3 regions of the Brevibacillus schisleri genome follow, and region 1 is predicted to be linked to each of the others. Evidence: riboswitches for the same ligand, from Rfam matches in the RefSeq annotation. Region 1 holds a riboswitch; each other region holds the start of a gene.
The links. Region 1 has a riboswitch for cyclic di-GMP ahead of yfmT (benzaldehyde dehydrogenase). Riboswitches for the same ligand answer to the same signal wherever they lie in the genome.
Positions count from the first base shown of each region.

Region 2: linked by a shared signal. The riboswitch ahead of ACUUHJ_RS28470 (hypothetical protein) and the one ahead of yfmT (benzaldehyde dehydrogenase) in region 1 are both predicted to bind cyclic di-GMP.
Region 3: linked by a shared signal. The riboswitch ahead of ACUUHJ_RS30050 (methyl-accepting chemotaxis protein) and the one ahead of yfmT (benzaldehyde dehydrogenase) in region 1 are both predicted to bind cyclic di-GMP.

Region 1 is NZ_JBVNDM010000001.1:4,957,179-4,963,657, reverse strand. Features, by position in the region: gene ACUUHJ_RS23590 (RsmB/NOP family class I SAM-dependent RNA methyltransferase) at 1-1,130, opposite strand, end outside; gene ACUUHJ_RS23585 (hypothetical protein) at 1,216-1,971, shown strand; gene ACUUHJ_RS23580 (methyl-accepting chemotaxis protein) at 1,996-2,931, shown strand; cyclic di-GMP riboswitch class I at 3,108-3,193, shown strand; gene yfmT (benzaldehyde dehydrogenase) at 3,280-4,737, shown strand; gene ACUUHJ_RS23570 (methyl-accepting chemotaxis protein) at 4,768-5,649, shown strand; gene ACUUHJ_RS23565 (M14 family metallopeptidase) at 5,712-6,479, opposite strand, start outside.
Region 2 is NZ_JBVNDM010000001.1:6,007,252-6,013,730, reverse strand. Features, by position in the region: gene ACUUHJ_RS28485 (carbamoyl phosphate synthase small subunit) at 1-794, shown strand, start outside; gene carB (carbamoyl-phosphate synthase (glutamine-hydrolyzing) large subunit) at 787-4,029, shown strand; gene argF (ornithine carbamoyltransferase) at 3,974-4,945, shown strand; cyclic di-GMP riboswitch class II at 5,041-5,121, shown strand; gene ACUUHJ_RS28470 (hypothetical protein) at 5,089-5,307, shown strand; gene ACUUHJ_RS28465 (DUF5317 domain-containing protein) at 5,380-5,931, shown strand; gene ACUUHJ_RS28460 (HD-GYP domain-containing protein) at 5,915-6,479, shown strand, end outside.
Region 3 is NZ_JBVNDM010000001.1:6,342,994-6,349,472, forward strand. Features, by position in the region: gene cshA (degradosome RNA helicase CshA) at 1-421, opposite strand, end outside; gene ACUUHJ_RS30045 (transporter substrate-binding domain-containing protein) at 672-1,529, opposite strand; gene ACUUHJ_RS30050 (methyl-accepting chemotaxis protein) at 1,644-3,617, opposite strand; cyclic di-GMP riboswitch class I at 3,690-3,790, opposite strand; gene ACUUHJ_RS30055 (formate--tetrahydrofolate ligase) at 3,926-5,584, opposite strand; gene ACUUHJ_RS30060 (FAD-binding oxidoreductase) at 5,702-6,479, opposite strand, start outside.

The sequences.
Region 1 (6,479 bases):
AGCTTGTCCCAGTCGAGCTCGGGGGCAGGTGAGTAGTAGAACTGCTCGCCAAATAAAAGAAAAGCAGATTCATCTTCGAATGGTTTGGAGAGCGCAGGGAGTGCTTCGGCTGCGAATGTACGCCAGGCTGCGATGGCTTCTTTTCGACCTGCCGGAGCTGATTTTGCCGCACGCTTTTCTTTACGCTTCCCGGGAGGTACGTGAACTTCAGCGGTCTCACTCTTTTGCAGCTTGGCGAGGTAATGACCTTCTCCCTGTAGACGATGGGGCCACAATCTGGCTGTCTGGGTGAGCTGCTCATTTTGCGGCGACGCCCACTCGGGTTGACCAGCAGAAAAGCAATCTGCATGTGGTAGCGGGACAACCTCAAATTCCGGGTGACGGCCGAGGAAGTTAACCAGAGACTGCTCGTTTTCCAGCGGAGCGAATGTGCAGGTGGAGTAGACCAACGTCCCGCCTGGCTTCAGCATAGCAGCGGCCGCCTCGAGAATATCGCCTTGCATGACATGGCACTCCGTTACTTTTGCTGGGCTCCAGTCTTCGATTGCTTCGGGCAGCTTGCGAAACATTCCTTCGCCAGAGCATGGAGCGTCTACTAAAATTCGGTCAAAAAACTGAGGGAATCGCTCCTGTAAGCGTTCAGGCGTTTCGTTGGTCACGACGGCATTGGTCACGCCGCAGCGCTCCAGATTTTCTGACAAGGCTTTTGCCCGAACAGGATGAATTTCGTTTGCCACGAGCATTCCTTGTCCACGCAAAAACGCTGCAAGCTGCGTCGATTTGCCCCCTGGCGCTGCACACAGGTCGAGGATTCGCTCACCAGGTTGTGCACCGAGTGCTTCGGCAGCGGACATCGCGCTTGGCTCCTGCAAATAGTACATGCCAGCGGAGTGAAAAGGATGCTTGCCGGGACGAGCAGGCTCTTTGTAGCGAAACCCATTTTCGCACCAAGGGACTGCTTCTACAGCAAACGGCGAGATTTTCAAAAAATCGTCACGCTCCACCTTCAACGGATTGACTCGTAAGCCGTGTGTCACAGGCTGATCATACGAGGAAACGAAGGCCTCATAGTCGTGTCCGAGCAAGGTTTTCATGCGCTCGATAAATGATGTTGGTAAAATTTTTGTCATAACAGCCTCCGATGTCAGATTTTGGCCCCATGTGAAAGGAAAAGATAGAATCATGGCGAATCATAGAGAATGAGGTGAGAGCATTATGGAAGGATCCCGTGCAAAACGCTACCGCTCCCGGCGGAGGAATGACTCGGAAGTAAGCCGGTTTTGGATCATGGGGTTGTTGTTCTCACTGCTGGTGCTCGCTTTTGAATTCTTTATCGAAATACCCGCCGATGCAGATTGGCTGACCGATATGGAGATGGCTTTGTTTTCTGCCAGCTTTACGTTGCTTGCCTTTTATCTGCTCGGACTTACCTTTGCCTTTTCACGCCATCAAAAGGCAGGGAAGATCAATCACCAAATCATCATCTATGTATGGTTGGGTGCGATCTTGTTTCACTTGTTCCTGCTCATCAGCAATTTGTCCAATCAGCATGTGTACAAGGCAGGGATCATTCTATTTTTAGGACCATTGTTTTTAACTGTCTACCATTTTATCACGTACTTGGCAGCTTTGCGCGAGGAGCGTGAGGAGCAGGAGGCAGCTACGACAGCTACGCTCGAGCGTACGGCCTACCAGATGATCCTGGAGGGCGGGCGTGTATACAGCGAGCTGAGTCGCCTGAAAACAGAATATCCAGAAGTGGAGCAAATGCTTCGTGCCAACGATTTTCACGATAAACTGGAGCGCTATGCTTTGGAAATGCAGCAGTATTTGCAGGTGAAGCATTTTGAGCGTAAAGACGTGGAGCTCTTGGAGGGTCACTATTATTTCTTGGAAAACTTGCTGAGCTTGGCGAAACAACATCCGGGAATAATCGAGTCCCGCGTATATAGCCGCCGAGGTGACAATTGATGGGTACAAAGGAGAGGGAAGCGGATGTTTTGGAAAAAAGACAAAGGCCTGGCAGAAAAAGAGACAGCAGCGACGACATCCACAACCACAATGGCAGGACAGCAAGACGCATGGAAACATGAGCTTCGCGGTCTTTACGAACAGATGGGGGCAATCCTCGCTTCGAACCAAGCGATGAACGCCGATTCCGATCAAATGGTGCGATTGGTGACGAGGATGAAGCGTGCCGTAGAGAATATCCAGACCATTAATGAGCGGGATGAAGAATCTGCGAGCCAGTTGTCGGTTCGAGGAGAGCGCCTGACAGACATCTGCAAACAATCGGTAGCGCGTGCAGATGAAGGCAAGAAGGCTATGACGGACGTTGTGGAAGTCATGAGCCTGCTCGACAAAGAATCGGTTCATACGTCCAAGTCCATGAGCCGCTTGGAAGAGCGTTCTTCGGAAATTACGAGTATTGTCAAGGTAATCAGCGACATTACGAATCAGACCAATCTTCTCGCTCTGAATGCAGCGATAGAAGCTGCACGTGCGGGGGAACAAGGCCGAGGCTTTGCTGTCGTAGCGGATGAGGTACGGAAGCTGGCAGAGATGACAGCGAACTCGACCAAGACGATTGCGGAATTGATCGGCAAGATTCAAGAAGAAATCAAAGAAGCATTGTCCAACAGTGAAAAAAGCAGCAGTGCGATCAAAAATGGACTTTCCATCAGCAAGGATGCTGCACAGAAGACGGATCAGATCGTGAACGCTTTCCAGGTACTGAACGTCGAAGTGGCAAGTGTGATGGAAATCATCGCGCATCAAAAGCGTTTTGCTGACGATGTGTCCCAGCAGGTAAGTGAGGCAAAGGGCTTGCTGGACGAGCTGAATGAAGGCATGACCAAGCACGTAAGAAACGCTAACGCGGTAGAGCAAATGCTCGCGACGAGCGTAAAGGATGTCAAAAAGTTATTGTGATCATGTAGAAGAAAAATCAGGAGTCCGTATCCAAGCGATGCGGACTTTTTGATATTTGTTCTTTCCTTTCACGAAATATTTACATGTTTACGTTTGACTATTCGAAATGGAGTACTATAATCAAAGTAGGTTTCTCCATTTCTTTCCTTTTTTCGACAAAATCTTATCCAGCATTCGCTATGAATGGGCAAACCCATTGAAAAGTGGGGACGCAAAGCTACGGGCCTAATGTACACGTTACGATGGCAGCCGGGTTGCCAACTAGCAGTGTATTTTGCTGTTTTAGTATGACGGCTCCTTTCATGCGAAAGGGGCCTATTTATTTTTCAAAAGGGGAGTGGTTGTAGCATGTCAATCCTTCAAACACTGGACAAGCAGTACATCAATGGGGAGTGGCGCGACGGACTTGGCGCGAAGACATTGCAAGATATCAACCCTTACAACGGGGAAGTCATCGCAGAATTCAAAATGGCAAATCTGGAGGATATCGACGCGGCTTACAAGGCGGCAGCCGACGCGAAAAAAGAGTGGGATGAAGTGAATGCCTATACCAAATCCCGAATGTTGGAGCGTGCTGTTCGCTATATCGAAGAGCATGAGGAAGAAATCATTCAGATCATCATTCGTGAACTAGGTGGAACCCGACTGAAGGCATTTTTTGAGATCGGGCTTGTGAAGGATATTATTCGCGAGGCGGCTACGTTCCCTGTACGTATGGAGGGAAAAATTCTCCCTTCTCCCGTAGACGGAAAGGAAAATCGCTTGTATCGGATTCCCGCAGGAGTTGTCGGCGTTATCAGTCCGTTCAACTTCCCCTTCTATCTGTCGATGAAGTCTGTAGCTCCAGCTCTTGGCGCGGGCAACGGTGTCGTCCTCAAACCGCATGAGCACACGCCAATCACGGGTGGGACTCTCATCGCGAAAATTTTTGAAGAAGTAGGTCTGCCCAAAGGCTTGATCAACGTCGTTGTAACGGATATTACTGAAATTGGCGATGGGTTTGTCTCCCACCCGATTCCGCGCATCCTTTCGTTTACAGGCTCTAGCCAAGTAGGAAGCCATATCGCGCAAGTGGCAGCGAAGCATTTCAAGAAGGCGATTTTGGAGCTAGGTGGCAATAGTGCCCTGATTGTTTTGGAGGATGCGGATCTCCAGTATGCCGTCAATGCAGCGGTATTCAGCCGCTTTACCCACCAAGGTCAGATTTGCATGTCGGCTAACCGGGTTCTGGTTCACCAAGATGTCTACGATAAATTCCTCGATCTGTATGTGGAAAAAGTATCTGGACTCAAGGTAGGCGACCCAAATGATCCAGACACGGTAATCGGTCCACTCATCAATCAACGGCAAGTCGCCAACCTGATGGCAACGATCGATGAGGCGATACGCGAAGGAGCCGTTCCTGCACTGAAAGGGGAAGTAAAAGGAAACGTGGTCGAGCCGATTGTTTTGACAGGAGTGACCACAGACATGTCGATTGCATCCAAAGAGCTGTTTGGTCCGGCTGTTTGCATCATGTCGTTTGCTTCCGAGGAAGAAGCAATTCGCATGGCGAACGAGACACCATTTGGATTGTCCGGGGCGATTCATACCCGCGATCTGGAGAGAGGTGCCCAGATGGCCAAGCGCATTGAGACCGGCATGATTCATATCAACGATGGAACGATCAATGACGAGCCGATTGTGGCGTTCGGCGGTGAAAAGCATTCCGGATTGGGACGCTTGAATGGTCAATGGAGCCTAGAAGAGTTTACTACGCTAAAATGGATTTCGGTTCAGCACAAAAAGCGTCAATTTCCGTACTAATGCTAGCAAAAGATAGAGGTGAAGAGGGTCATGAACGGATACGAAGGTTGGAACGAAACAGAAGCCTCCGAAAAGGGGAAAAATGCAGAACTTCTCGAGGCTTTCATCAAGGTTGCCCCCTATTTAAATGAATTGCTCAACGATGACATTACCATTGGGGTCTACGACACGGAAAAGCTATTGCGCAATGTGCCTGCCCAAACATTTTCCCTGCAGGTAAAGCCTGGTGATCCACTCCAGGAAGGGGATGTGATCACCAACGCGATTCGAAAAAACACCAAGCAGGCGATGATGGTTCCCAAGGAATTATTTGGTTTTCCTCTCGTCGCACGGGCGATCCCCTTGCATGATCACACGGGAAAAGTTATCGGCGGTGTTGGCATTGGTTCGAGTATGGAGCGAGCCAATGAGCTGTATGAAATTGCCGCAAATCTCTCGAGCGTCGTCGAGGAGGTCAGTGCCACCACACACGAGATGGCCGTGCAGATCGGGAATTTGAACGAGCAAATGAAGGCGATCTCAGAGCAAGCCAATGATGTGAGCCAAAGTACAACTGAGATCGAGCAAATTACACTCGCCGTGAAAAAAATCGCTGATCAAAGTAACATTTTGGGACTGAATGCGAGCATTGAGGCTGCGAGAGTAGGAGATGCAGGGCGTGGATTCGCTGTCGTCGCGAATGAGGTACGAAATATGGCGACAGATTCACGGACGAATGCAGACAAAATCAAGCAAACCACCGATTCCATCCGGGATTTGATAACCCTGCTGCAAAATTCGATTGAATTGATCAATCAAACCATGGAGAGTCAGGCAGCCGCTACGGAGGAAATTTCTGCGACGATGGTCGAAGTGAGCGACAATACGCAAAAGCTGGCAGGACTTGCCCAAGAAGTGTTTGAAATAAAGTAAGCCCATACATGTAACAAAATTCCCCTCTCAGGAGTCTAACTCTAGAGAGGGGAATTTTTCCTTTAGTTCTTATTTGTGGTGGGGAGTGTTTGCTCCAGCATATAGCGATACACCGGTACTTCATCGCCCTTTTCAACGGGCAGGAAGTTAAACGTGACGTAGCTGTCCACTGATTCCGGTTCCAGAGCCAAGGCAATGAAGTTCGCGTTTGGCTGGGCCATGCTGAACACGTAACTACCCGCAGGAAAGGTTTTCGTTGTTTCTGTTACATTTGCAGTCACTTGATTGGTGAAATGCCCATTCTCGTATATCGTATTCACCTTGCTTTCCAAAATGGTGTAGCTTTCTACCGCTATGGTCGTTTCTTTTGATAGCTTGCTTACCGAAACACCGAGCAGTTCCAGCTTGGCTGCAACGTCATGGTAGCCAGGAGGCATGAGATACGCAGTGGGGCGCTCACGTTCGAGTACGGGATAGGCATCCGTAGAGCTTACCCAGTCGATGGGGGTAGACACTTTTTTTGCTGTAGCGAAATCGACAACTTCGAGAGATTGACCCGGTATTCGCTTATTCGCACTCAGGATAACGAGTTTGTCGTTGCCGTTTGCCTTTTTGCCTTTTTCCGTGATTTCTGCGCGTGCCTGTGCGACGGCGGACTTGATTGCCTTGGCGTTGGCCGCTGTTGATTGAATGACAGCAGCGTGAGTTATGGCCTGACTGTATACACGTCGTTCAAAATCGGCGCGTCCAATGCCGATGCCGCGTGTTTCCACCAAAAACGTTAACGTGTTTTTCAATCCCAAGGCATTGCGTCCGATTCTTGTCTCTGT
Region 2 (6,479 bases), 1.1 Mb from region 1:
ACCAAGCCGCAGAAGCATTTGGATTTCCGATCCTTGCGGGGATTGATACGCGAACGATTACCAAGCGCGTCCGTCAAGACGGTACCGTATTCGGTGTCATTTCCGATCAGCCTATGCAGGTAGAGGAAGTGGTGTCACTGCGCTACAAGCACGCGAAGAAATCATTAGTTGCCAACGTATCCAGACAACAGGTGGAGCGTTATCCCGGAGCAGGGGAGCATGTTGTCTTGATTGACCTCGGCATGAAGCAATCGATTTTGGATGCCCTTCTCCAGCAAGGCTGCCGTGTTACGGTCGTTCCTTTTGATACGAGTTTTGCTCAAATCAATGCTCTCGCACCAGACGGCTTGTTGTTTTCCAATGGGCCTGGCGATCCGGAGCACTTGCTTGCGTATTGCAGCGAATGGCGCAAAGCTGTGGAGCAGTACCCGACATTAGGTATTTGTTTGGGGCATCAAGTGTTGGCGCTAATGTACGGCGGCAAGACAGAAAAGCTCGCATATGGTCACCGCGGTAGCAACCATCCGGTCAAGGATCTGATGACTGGCAAAGTATATATGAGTTCACAAAATCACGGGTATGTGGTCAAGGAAGAGTCTTTGGATAAACGTCAATTAACGGTTTCCTACCGCAATGTCAATGACGGTTCAGTCGAAGGAATGCGTCACGTTAGTTTGCCTGTTTTCAGTGTGCAGTTCCATCCGGAGGCACATCCGGGTCCCAGTGATACATCCCACATTTTCCACCAATTCTTGCAGTCGATGCGCGTAGTAGGAGCGAAGAGATATGCCTAAATTGCCACACATTCATAAAGTATTGGTCATTGGTTCTGGCCCGATCGTCATCGGGCAGGCAGCGGAGTTTGATTATGCAGGCGCACAGGCTTGCCTTTCCCTAAAAGAAGCTGGCGTGCAGGTCGTGCTGGTGAATAACAATCCGGCAACGATCATGACAGATGAACAAGTAGCGGACAAAGTATATCTGGAGCCGCTCACGGTGGAATCTGTGACAGCTATTATCGCAAAAGAGCGTCCCGATGGTCTCTTGCCTACATTAGGCGGCCAAACGGGACTTAATCTTGCTGTTTCGCTGGCAGAAGCGGGCGTGCTGGAAAAGTATAGCGTGGAGCTGCTGGGTACGCCGCTGGCTGCCATTCAAAACGGGGAAGACCGTGAGCTGTTCAAGCAATTGATGCAACAAATCGGAGAGCCTGTTCCAGAGAGCGATACAGTCGAATCTGTAGAGGCAGCAATCGAGTTTGCGAACACTATCGGCTATCCAGTGATTGTCCGTCCTGCTTATACGCTCGGAGGAGCAGGTGGAGGGATCGCGGGGGATGAAGTGTCCTTGCGAAAGGTTGCAGCCGGTGGGATTGCAGCTAGCCCAATCGGTCAGGTACTGATTGAGCGCAGTGTAAAAGGCTGGAAGGAAATCGAATACGAGGTCATGCGGGACGCAAATGATACCTGCATAATCGTGTGCAATATGGAAAATTTGGACCCGGTAGGTATTCATACGGGAGACAGTATTGTCGTTGCGCCTTCGCAGACGCTGACAGATCGTCAGTACCAAATGCTGCGCAGCGTATCAACGAAAGTGATTCGTTCGCTTGGGGTAGTTGGCGGTTGCAATATTCAATTTGCGCTCGATCCGCATTCTGATCGGTATGTGCTGATCGAAGTAAATCCTCGTGTCAGTCGATCCAGTGCGTTGGCGTCCAAAGCAACAGGCTATCCAATCGCGCGGATCGCAGCCAAGCTCGCATTGGGCTACGGGCTGGATGAGGTACTTAATCCAATCACGGGCTACACGTACGCTAGCTTTGAACCAGCGTTGGACTACATCGTTGTCAAAATCCCACGCTTCCCGTTTGACAAATTCCCGCTGGCAGACCGCAAGTTGGGGACGCAAATGAAAGCGACTGGCGAGGTCATGTCGATCGCCCGCAATCTGGAAGCAGGACTTTTGAAGGCAGTTCGTTCTCTGGAACAGGGGTGCACACATTTGACTCGACCAGAGCTGGCATCATGGACGCGTGAGGAGCTTGCCCAATCCTTGCAGGGCGCAACGGATATCAGACTGTTTGTTTTTGCCGAGGCGATTCGCAAAGGCTTTACAGAAAGTGAGCTGCACAATCTGACTGGTGTCGATCCGTTTTTCTTGCGGAGCTTGCGTAAAATCGTGGACTTGGAAGTAGAGCTGTCTTGCCACGACGGCAAAACATTGACCCCAGAGCTGTTGTTGGAAGCAAAACGTCGCGGGTTTGCCGATGAAACCATCGCTACACTGGTTGGTGCTACACCTGCTGAAATCAAATCACTTCGTCAAGAATCAGGCATTACGCCTACTTATAAAATCGTGGACACTTGTGCGGCAGAATTTGATGCCCAAACCCCTTACTACTATTCGGATTGGCAAGGAATAGATGAGGTCGAGTCACTGTCTAGCCGCAAAGTTCTGGTACTTGGCTCAGGTCCTATACGCATTGGTCAGGGAATCGAATTTGACTACTGCTCTGTGCATGCAGCCAAAGCACTTCAGGCCAGCGGTATTGCGGCAGTCGTTGTGAACAACAACCCAGAGACGGTCAGCACTGACTATGAAACTGCCGACCATCTTTATTTTGAACCGCTTCACGTAGAAGACGTGCTGCATATCGCAGAACGCGAACAGGTTGAGGGCGTCATGGTTCAGTTCGGTGGTCAAACCGCGATCAATTTGGCAGCCAAGCTGGAGAACGCGGGGCTGAAAGTAATGGGTACGTCGCTTACCGCAATCGAACGCGCGGAGGACCGCGAGCTGTTCTACACCATGCTACGCAAGCTGGACATTCCGCATATCCCCGGTAAAGGAGTATCGTCCTTGGAGGATGCAACCGCGATAGCGGAGGAAATCGGCTTCCCTGTTTTGATGCGACCTTCGTACGTCATCGGCGGGCAAGGTATGGTCGTTGTCCACAATATCGACGAGCTGCAAGCTACCCTTCACGACTGGTTGAACCATCCGGAAATGAGCATGTTTTTCCCGCTCCTCGTGGATAAATACGTTCCAGGCAAGGAAGCAGAAGTAGACGCGGTATGCGACGGACAAACTGTTATCATCCCAGGCATTTTCCAGCATGTGGAGAGAGCGGGCATCCACTCAGGCGACAGTGTAGCCTTGTTCCCAGCTCCTCATCTGACGGATAACATCAAGCACAAAATTGCGAGCTATACCGAAGCAATCGCGAAGGAAATGGAAGCAGTCGGGTTAATCAATATCCAGTTCGTCATTGATGGCGAAACGGTTTATGTACTGGAGGTAAATCCTAGGGCATCACGGACCGTACCGATTACAAGCAAAGTGACTGGCATCCCGATGGTTCAACTGGCGGTTCGCGCACAATTGGGTGAAAAGCTTTCGGAGATGGGCTACGGTACAGGGCTTTTGCCAGAGATTCCGTTTGCAGTCGTCAAGGCACCGGTTTTCTCCACGATCAAGCTGAACGGTGTAGACCCGGTACTAGGTCCAGAGATGAAATCGACGGGCGAAGTTCTCGGCTTGGGGTATTCTTTCGAAGAGGCAGCAGGCAAAGCCTTTGCTTTCAAGGATAATTTGTACGGTGACTGGCAAAAAGGTCAGTTGGTCATGATTTCTCTGGCAGATGGAGATAAGCAGGAAGTAGTAAGAGAGCTGCTCGGACGACTCCACGCTGACGGAGCGAAACTGGCGGCGACTCCGGGAACGGCTGAGTGGCTGGCAGCCAAAGAAATTGTCGTGAAGCATATCGTGGCAGATGAAGCGGCGTGGATCGAGCTGTTGCAAAAGGAAGAAGCGGCCTTCGCTCTCGTTACTGCGACGAAAGGCAATCGTCAGGGCCGGACAGGATTTGCCCTGCGAAGCAGGATGGTACAACAAGGTGTGCCATTGTTCTCCGCTGTCGATACGTTCGAGTTATACGTGAAGTCTATTTTGAAGAAAAGAGGTGGCTCGCATGCAGCCAGTGAAGATATTGGAACACTTTCAAAACTTGCCGTTACAAAAGCATAAAGGAAAAGACTTTCTGCGCGTCGATGAATTCAACGGGGAAGAATTGATGGAGCTGCTTCATCTGTCTGCTCACGTTAAGCAATTGCAAAAGCTGGGTCAGCCATTTCAGCCTTTGCAAGGCAAGACGTTGGGAATGATCTTTGACAAGGCTTCGACCCGCACGCGCGTCTCCTTTGAAGTAGGGATGCACCAGTTGGGCGGCCTGGGGATGTTCATGAGCGGAAAAGAGCTACAGCTCGGACGCGGGGAGCCGATCAGTGACACAGCAAAAGTTCTCTCTCGGTACGTGGATGCCATCATGATTCGCACCTTTTCCCACTCCTATGTAGAAGAGCTTGCTCTGCATGCGTCGATCCCCATTATCAATGGTTTGACCGATCTGTACCATCCTTGTCAGGCTTTGGCTGATCTACTGACGATCTGGGAGCATAAGGGCAAGCTGAAAGGAATCAAGCTCGCCTATGTAGGAGACGGCAATAATGTGGCGAACTCACTGGTGCTGGGCGCAGCTTTGCTAGGCCTCGACGTGCGGGTGGCGACTCCGGTTGGATACGAAATGGATACAACCATTGTCGCAAAAGCTACAGGGTACGCGAAACAAAGCGGTGGGAAAATGATGGTGACCACTGATCCGATAGAGGCTGTCATGGGGGCAGATGCTGTATACACGGACGTTTGGACTAGTATGGGTTTTGAAGAAGAAAATGAGGTGCGATTGAAAGCATTTGCCGACTATCAAGTGAACGAAAAATTGGTAGCAGCGGCAGACCGTGATTATCTCTTCTTGCACTGCTTGCCAGCACATCGTGGGGAGGAAGTGACAACCGGGGTCATCGACGGATCGCGCTCTGTCATTTTTGATCAGGCTGAAAATAGATTGCACGCACAAAAAGCGATCTTGGCGGCGCTGGTGTGAACATAGTTCTAGTTAAATAGAACTATCTTCAATTAAATCGAATAGACTATGAATCTATGATTGCCGAATTTTGTCACTTATGTGTAAAATAAAGGTAGGAAAGAAGCGAAGAAGTACGGACTGTATCTGGTCGCTTGGTCCGTATGGAGCCAGTAGCGAATCCACCCTTTTTCTTAATGGAAAAGGAAAGGGGAGCAGGGGCTGTACTTGGTCGCTTGGCCTCTGCATCACGGACAGTAGCGAAGCCAGCTTTCTCCACTATGCTTGAAGGAGGGGAAAAGAAAATGAAAAAATGGTTCGCGGCAATTATGATGGTGGTAGCAATCGTAGCAGCTACTTCTGCAAACTACAACATTGGGTAATATTGGATGCAAATAAAACACCGCTTGTAACAAGAGTGGTGTTTTTCTCTAATATTTTGGAGGAATACCTTTATGCTACTTGATGTAATCGGTTTATCGTTTGTAGTTGCTCTATTAAGAGGTGGAAGGATTAAAGAGTTTCCGAAGTTTCATAAACTTTCTCTTCTCTTTATTAGTATAGTTCTACAAGCTCTTTCAGCGCTCTATCCTCCGGCAGGGGGTATATTCGTATCAATCTCCTATGTATTTATACTAGTCTTTCTCTTATTTAATCGCCAATTTGAGGACATACGCATCTTTATGATGGGCTGGTTTTTAAATTCATTGGCGATTTGGACGAACAACGGAAGAATGCCGATTGATTTGGAACAGGCGAAAAAGTTGCCTTACGATCTTACTCCGGTTATCAATGGGACGAATTTTAAACACAGCATTTTGAGTGAGAGTACAAATTTGCCGTTTTTAACAGATGTTATTTACATGCCTTCGATTATTCCAAGGGTTATCAGCATAGGCGATATTTTTATTATGCTAGGTGCATTTTTATTAGTACAACGCTTAATGAATAAGCCAATCTCACTATTACAACTCCGAGAAGGAAAAAACTATGCAACGAAAAGTTGAGTTTGGATCAACAATGAAAAAAATAGTGGTGACATGGATTTTTCCACTAGCGGCGTTAGTGATTTTTTATGATTCGTTGTCTGATTGGGAGCCAAGAGAGCATTGGGGAGTTTTGTTTGCGTATACATTACTCACCATCTTTTCTACGTTCGCTCCCATACGGACGTTGAACACCATATTGACACTAAACAATGCAGTTATTTTATCCGGCATTCTCCTTTTTGGAGCCTGGGTAGGGGTTTGGTCGGCCGTTGTTGAAACGTTGATACTGGCATTTCTAATCAGGTCCAACCCGTTAAAGGCCTTGGCAAACATTGGACAGCTGGTGCTAACTATTTGGTTTGTCGATCTCTTCAAAAACTCTATAGACAATATCCCAGCTTCCACGATGTTAACGGATTTACTCTTAGCGGTATCGTATTGGTTTATCAATATAGTCCTTTGTGGGTTAGGGATTTCCTACTTTTTTAAAACGAATTGGTTTACAACGGTTCAGAAAATGGCAAAGGGAACCACGCTGACATACCTTTTACTAATGGTAATGGCGG
Region 3 (6,479 bases), 1.4 Mb from region 1:
GAATCGTTTTTCTTCTCATGTGATCCATGAAACGACCAGGTGTTGCTACGATGATTTGCGGGCGTTTTTTCAACGCCTTGATTTGACGCGTGATGTCTTGACCACCGTAGATTGGCAGGGCAGAGATGTTTTTAAATTGGGCAATTTTATTAATCTCTTCTGCCACCTGAACAGCCAGTTCACGTGTCGGGGTCAGTACAACCCCTTGAATATTTCCGTTTGTTTCATCCATGCGTTCAATCAGCGGAATACCAAATGCAGCCGTTTTACCTGTACCTGTTTGCGCCTGACCGATCAGGTCACGACCTTGCAGTGCTACAGGAACCGTTTGATCCTGAATCGCTGTAGCCTCTTCGAAACCCATGTTGCTCAATGCTCTAACAATGGAGTGGTGTAAGCCAAAATCATTAAAAGTCGCCAATGAATGTCAGTCTCCTTTATCAATACCTTCATCTATAAAATTCTCAAAAAAAAGGGCACTATTCCTTACGATCCGGAACATGCCCTTTTATCCCGATTGTACGTAGCGCCCTAAAGAACATAGCTGTAATCGTACCATGCAATGACCGAAAAAGCAAACAGCTTATATACCCAAATTGTTTGATTTTTTGGTGAGAATCTTGTAAAAATAACAAAGCAGCCCAGAATCAGGCTGCTTGTCTGTTATTCGACTATTTTACCCATTTGTTGTAAAGCTCATCAAACTTTCCTTGCAGTTTCATTTCATCCATCCACAGATCCAAGTAGTTAGCGAAAATCGTATCTCCACGGTGAATCATGTACGCTTTTTCACTCTTTGTGAACGGGTTGTCGGTCAGAGCAGCGTACAGACGGGAATCTGCTTTGGAATATACAAGCGCTTCCAGTGTATCCGTGATCATCACATCGTACTTACCGCTTGCTACCAGACCAGGAATGTCGAGGTTGTTTTGTTCAACCGTCACAGTTGCTTTTGTCAGGTGCTCACGAACGAATTTCTCGTTGGTGCCGCCTGGATTCACACCAATGCGCACCTCTGGCTTGTTAATGTCTGCTACACTCTTGTACTTGTCTTTGTCTTCTGCACGGATGAGTGGAGCTTTACCGAACATAATATAAGGATCGCTCATATGCGCTTTTTTCTGACGGTCTGTGTTGCGCGTAACGCCTCCGACAGCAATATCGAATTTATTTGCCAACAAATCATCCATCAGTGTCGGCCAAGAGGTTTGGACAAAACGCGCCTCTACTCCCAGGCTTTTTGCGAATTCCTTCATCGCATCGATATCGTAACCTTCGAATTGGTTTGTTTTCGGATTCAAATATGTAAACGGTTTGTAGTCACCTGGAGTACCTACGAGGATGTAGCCTCTCGCAATGATTTCGTCCAATCGAGACTCAAACTTCTTCGTTTGCGGTTTTTTAGCAGTTTCAGCAGCTACAGTTTGGACAGGCTTAACCGCTGTTGCGGCAAAAGCACCTGTTCCTGATGTCATGAGCATAGTTGCAGCGAGTGTGCTCGCCAAGATTGTTTGTGTGATTTTTTTCATCTGGGTTCTCCTCCTGTTAAACGGTAATGAATTTAGTTATAGAAACAAACTCCATCATCCCCTAATGGCATCCCCCCTTTCAAAAAGAGGACTTACAACCTGATGAGCTGCTTCTTATACCGTAAACCTGCCGATTCCTTGCTGTAATTCTTCCGCCACTGCGTTCAAATGCTCGACAGACTTGCCAATTTCTTGGATGGCTTGAAGCTGCTCTTCGGTTGCCCTTGCCACTGTTTGTGCGTCGAGTGAAGCATGCTTTGCAATGTTATGCATTTCGTCTACAGAAGCACTCACCTGTTGGGAGCCTGCTGACATTTGCTCAGATGCTGCGGATACTTCCAAAATGTGCGCGGCAACGTTCCGGGAAGATTCCAAAATATGCTCGAAGATTTCGCGAACCTCTTCGACCAGTTGGATACCTTGCTGTGCGTTTTGGTTACCCTCGGTCATAACCTCTACTGCGTGATGAGTATCCTGCTGGATTTCCCCGATCAGCATTGCAATTTTCGATGCGGATTCTTCGGATTGGTTCGCCAGTTTTTTCACTTCACCAGCAACTACAGCAAACCCACGTCCATGCTCGCCAGCACGTGCTGCCTCAATCGAAGCGTTCAAGGCAAGCAAATTGATTTGCGAGGTCAACTGACTGATCGTATCGAGAATGCCTTCGATTTCTTTGGAGCGATTGTTAAGCTGCTCGATGGCTACAGTCGCCTTCGAAGTTCCCTCGCCAATGCTTCCCATCTGGCGAACTGCCTGCTCTACCACAGCAGTCCCTTGCTCAGCCTGCTCTGTTGCGATCTGGGCAGCCTCAGAAACATGTGCAGACGTCTCCGCGATTTTCACGATGCCTGCTGCCATGTCAGTCATCGACAATGCGACTTCCTGCGAGCTGGATGCCTGCGCCTCTGCTCCCTCAGAAATCTGTTCGATAGACAAGCCGATTTGGTTGATGTTATCCGTCGCTTGTTTAATGCCTTCGGAGACTTCCTGACTAAAACGCTGAACTTGATCAGACGACAGTGATACGTCTTCGATCAAATTTTTCAAGTGTGATACCGTCTGGTTAAAGTCACGGGACAGAACCGCAATCTCGTCTTTTCCGTCAACCGTCACGGTCTCTTTCAAATTCCCCTGCGCCACTACATTTACTGCGTGATTCAGACGCTCAATCGGTTTCACCATGCGTACAGCCAAGAAATAAACGAGGACAACCCCAAGCGCCAATACGATGAGGGAAATAACCGTCAATCGGACTAACAGTTGATCGACAGGTGCATGTAGCTCCGCTACGGGTGCAGTGATGAATATCCCCCAGTTCAAATTGGTTGGCGCATAGGAAGCAAATCGCTCTGTATTCTCGTATTCGTATTGGGCGATTCCATGATTCCCTTGCTTGATATCTTCAAAAGCAGTCTGAAGTTCAAGAATACCCAAATTGAGAATCGATTCCTTCAGAATGTACTCGCTATTCGGATGATAAATAAATGTTCCTGTTTTGCTTACTAAAAAGGCGTAGCCTGATTGGCCAAATTTCTCTTCGGACACCTTCTTTTGGATCTCATTGATTGGAATCGTTGAACCGATATAGCCGTATTGACGATTGTCCTTCATCAATGGAACGACAAGTGTCACGATGTTATTCCCTGTCCGCTTCGAAATGACTGGCTCGGAGACAACAACCTTCCCTTCCCCTTTGCTGGCCTCCTTAATATGCGGACGATCCGAGATGTCGGTCACTTCTCCCTTGAAATTGATCACTTTCTTACCGCTTAAGTCATGCGAAAAGAAGAACGTCTCAAACTCGGGGTTTTTCTTTTGGGCTTCTTGAATGAGTTTCAGGTCTTGTTCGACATTTTGATCTGCCGACATCAACCCTCCTATCGCTCTTACAATCTCAATTTTCTCTTGAAAGAAACCATCGATACGAATCGAGAGATTGCTAGCTGACAGCTCAGCTTCTTTGTCCAGACTGTTTGCCAAAAGGTTGGAAGCACTCCAATAGCTTGCACCGCAAACCGTACCCAAACTTATCACCAGCAGCAGGCACAAAACGATAATTAGCTTATTCTTCAAACTATTTTTCATACCGAATCCCTTCTCCCTTCTCTTTTTTCAACAAAAAAAAGACTGCCTACCGACAGCCCATCATGACTACGGTATGGCAACCCGGCTGTCCTAGCTGCGAAAGTCATTTGACCTTCGTCCTTAGACCCGTGGCTTTGCGTCCCTGCCTTTCAGCAAGTTTGCCTTTGTCATTCCTTGTTGTTTTTCAATTAAGTTCACTTTTTTTCAATCTCACCTTTCATTTCCCATAACTTTCCGCCAATAAACCTCAAAATGGAAAAAAAGCTGACAACCTTTTACAGCTGTCAGCTTTTTGTCACACTTTTTGATTAGCTTAATCCAATCACTTGGCCATCCTCGTCTACATATAACGATTCCGCAGCCGGCTTTTTCGGGAGGCCTGGCATGGTAACCAGGCTTCCGGTCAGTGCCACGATGAAACCAGCTCCTGCTGATATGCGCACTTCGCTCACTTGAATCGAGAAGTCTACAGGTGCCCCCAACAGATCAGCACGATCCGTAAAAGAGTAAGGTGTTTTCGCCATGCACACAGGCAGATGGGACATGCCCATTTCTTCTACCTTTTGCATCGTTTTTAATGCCAACGGCGAAAAGACAACTCCTGATCCACGGTATACTTCTTTCACGACAGTCTCAATCTTGTCTTTAATGCTGAGGTTTTCCTCATACAAGAATCGGAAGGACGAAGGCAGTTCTGCTGCTCGAATTACTTTTTCAGCCAGCTCGACTCCGCCTGCTCCTCCTTCTGCCCACACTTTAGAGAGCGCTGCTTCGGCTCCAGCCGCTTGGCACAGTGCAATGACAGCATCAATCTCTGCTTGGGTATCTGTCGCAAAATGATTGATGGCAACCACTGCTGGCACACCGAACTTCTGTAGGTTTTCCAGATGTCGCTTGACGTTTTCGAAGCCTTTTTCCAGAGCAGACAAGTTCTCCACTGCCAAGTCAGGTACTTTTACCCCGCCGTTGTATTTCAACGAACGAACCGTAATCACCACGACAGCAGCCGACGGAGTCAGACCTGCTTTTCTGCACTTGATGTCAAAAAACTTCTCGGCCCCCAAGTCGGCACCAAATCCAGCCTCTGTTACGACGTAATCTGCCAGCTTCAAGGCCATTTTGGTTCCGATCACACTGCTGCACCCATGCGCGATATTGGCAAAAGGTCCGCCGTGAATGATGACGGGGGTTCCCTCGATTGTCTGTACGAGATTGGGCTTGATGGCTTCCTTCAAGAGAACACACATCGCATCCACCGCGTTGATTTCTTCTGCCCGTACAGGCTGATCATTGAAATCGTAGCCAATAATGATCTGGTTCAACCGCTCGCGCAAGTCTGCTAGATTCTCACTCAAGCATAAGATCGCCATGATTTCCGACGCTGTCGTAATCATGAAGCCATCTTCACGCGTCATTCCATTGCCTTCACCCAGACCAACCACGATGTTTCGCAGTGCGCGGTCGTTCATGTCCATAGCTCGTTTCCAGACGATTTTCTTTGGATTGAGCCCGCGCGGATTGCCATGGAAAATATGATTGTCGATCATCGCTGCCAACAAGTTATGTGCAGCTGTAATCGCGTGAATGTCCCCTGTAAAATGCAGGTTAATTTCATCTGCCGGGAGAATTTGTGCCTGGCCGCTTCCAGTTGCGCCTCCTTTGATCCCCATGCAAGGACCCAAGGACGGCTCGCGAAGTGCTGCCATTGTTTTCTTCCCGAGATGATTTAAAGATTGTGACAGACCAATCGTCGTGAGCGTCTTGCCTGCTCCCGCCGGATTGGGGTTCATCGCTGTAACCAGAATCAGTTTGCCATTAGGGCGATCCTTCACTTGCTCCCATAGTTCATCTGATAGTTTGGCTTTATACTTTCCGTATAGCTCCAAATGCTGTTCTTCGATACCTGCACTCTTGGCAATTTCAACAATAGACTTCATTTTTGCCTCCCTGCCACACCTGAATGTAATACACCAGTTACCAATCTTCTACATTCTGCATAATCATCCTTTCTCCTCTCCTCTTCGACACATTACGCAAAAGAAAAAGCCCACATTCCGACAAACGTTCAGAATGCAGGCTCTCTGTTATTTCCCGAAAATTTTTCCCGGATTCAAAATGCCGTTCGGGTCCAGCACATGCTTCATGGCTTGCATGACGTCCAGTGCTTCTCCATGTTCCTTGCGCTGGTATTTGATTTTCCCCACACCCACACCATGTTCTCCGGTGCAGGTTCCTCCCCGACTCAATGCGTACTCCACCAGATGCGCATTTACTTCCTCGGCACGCGCAACTTCTTCGGGGTCATTCAGGTCGATCATGAGGATGGCGTGATAGTTCCCATCCCCGACATGCCCTGCAATCGCTCCATCCAGCCCAGCGCGATCAATGGCTTGTCGGGCGTCCACAACGGCCCCTGCCAGCTCAGAAATCGGCAAGCAAACATCTGTCACCATCAGCTTTTTCCCGGGGGATTTGTGCAGGAAGGCATACGCCAGGTTATGACGAGCGTCCCAGAGCTGCGCCCTCGCTTTTGAATCGGTTTCAAAGAGAAACTGTGTGCAGCCATGTCCATCGGCGATGTACTGCGCAAGATCGATATCATACGCGAGTCCTTGTTCACTTCCGTGGAACTCGATAAACAGCGTCGGTGCTTCCGGGTAGCTCGTTTCTTTGTACAGATTCACTTGTTGGATGGAACGTTCATCAACCAGTTCAATTCGCGCTACTTGAATACCCGCTCCGAGAATATCTACGACGGTATCGACAGCATCCTGAACAGAAGGAAAGCTGGCACGCGCCGCCGTTGTCGCCTCAGGGATGCCGTAAACACGCAAGGTCAGCTCTGTGAATACACCAAGCGTT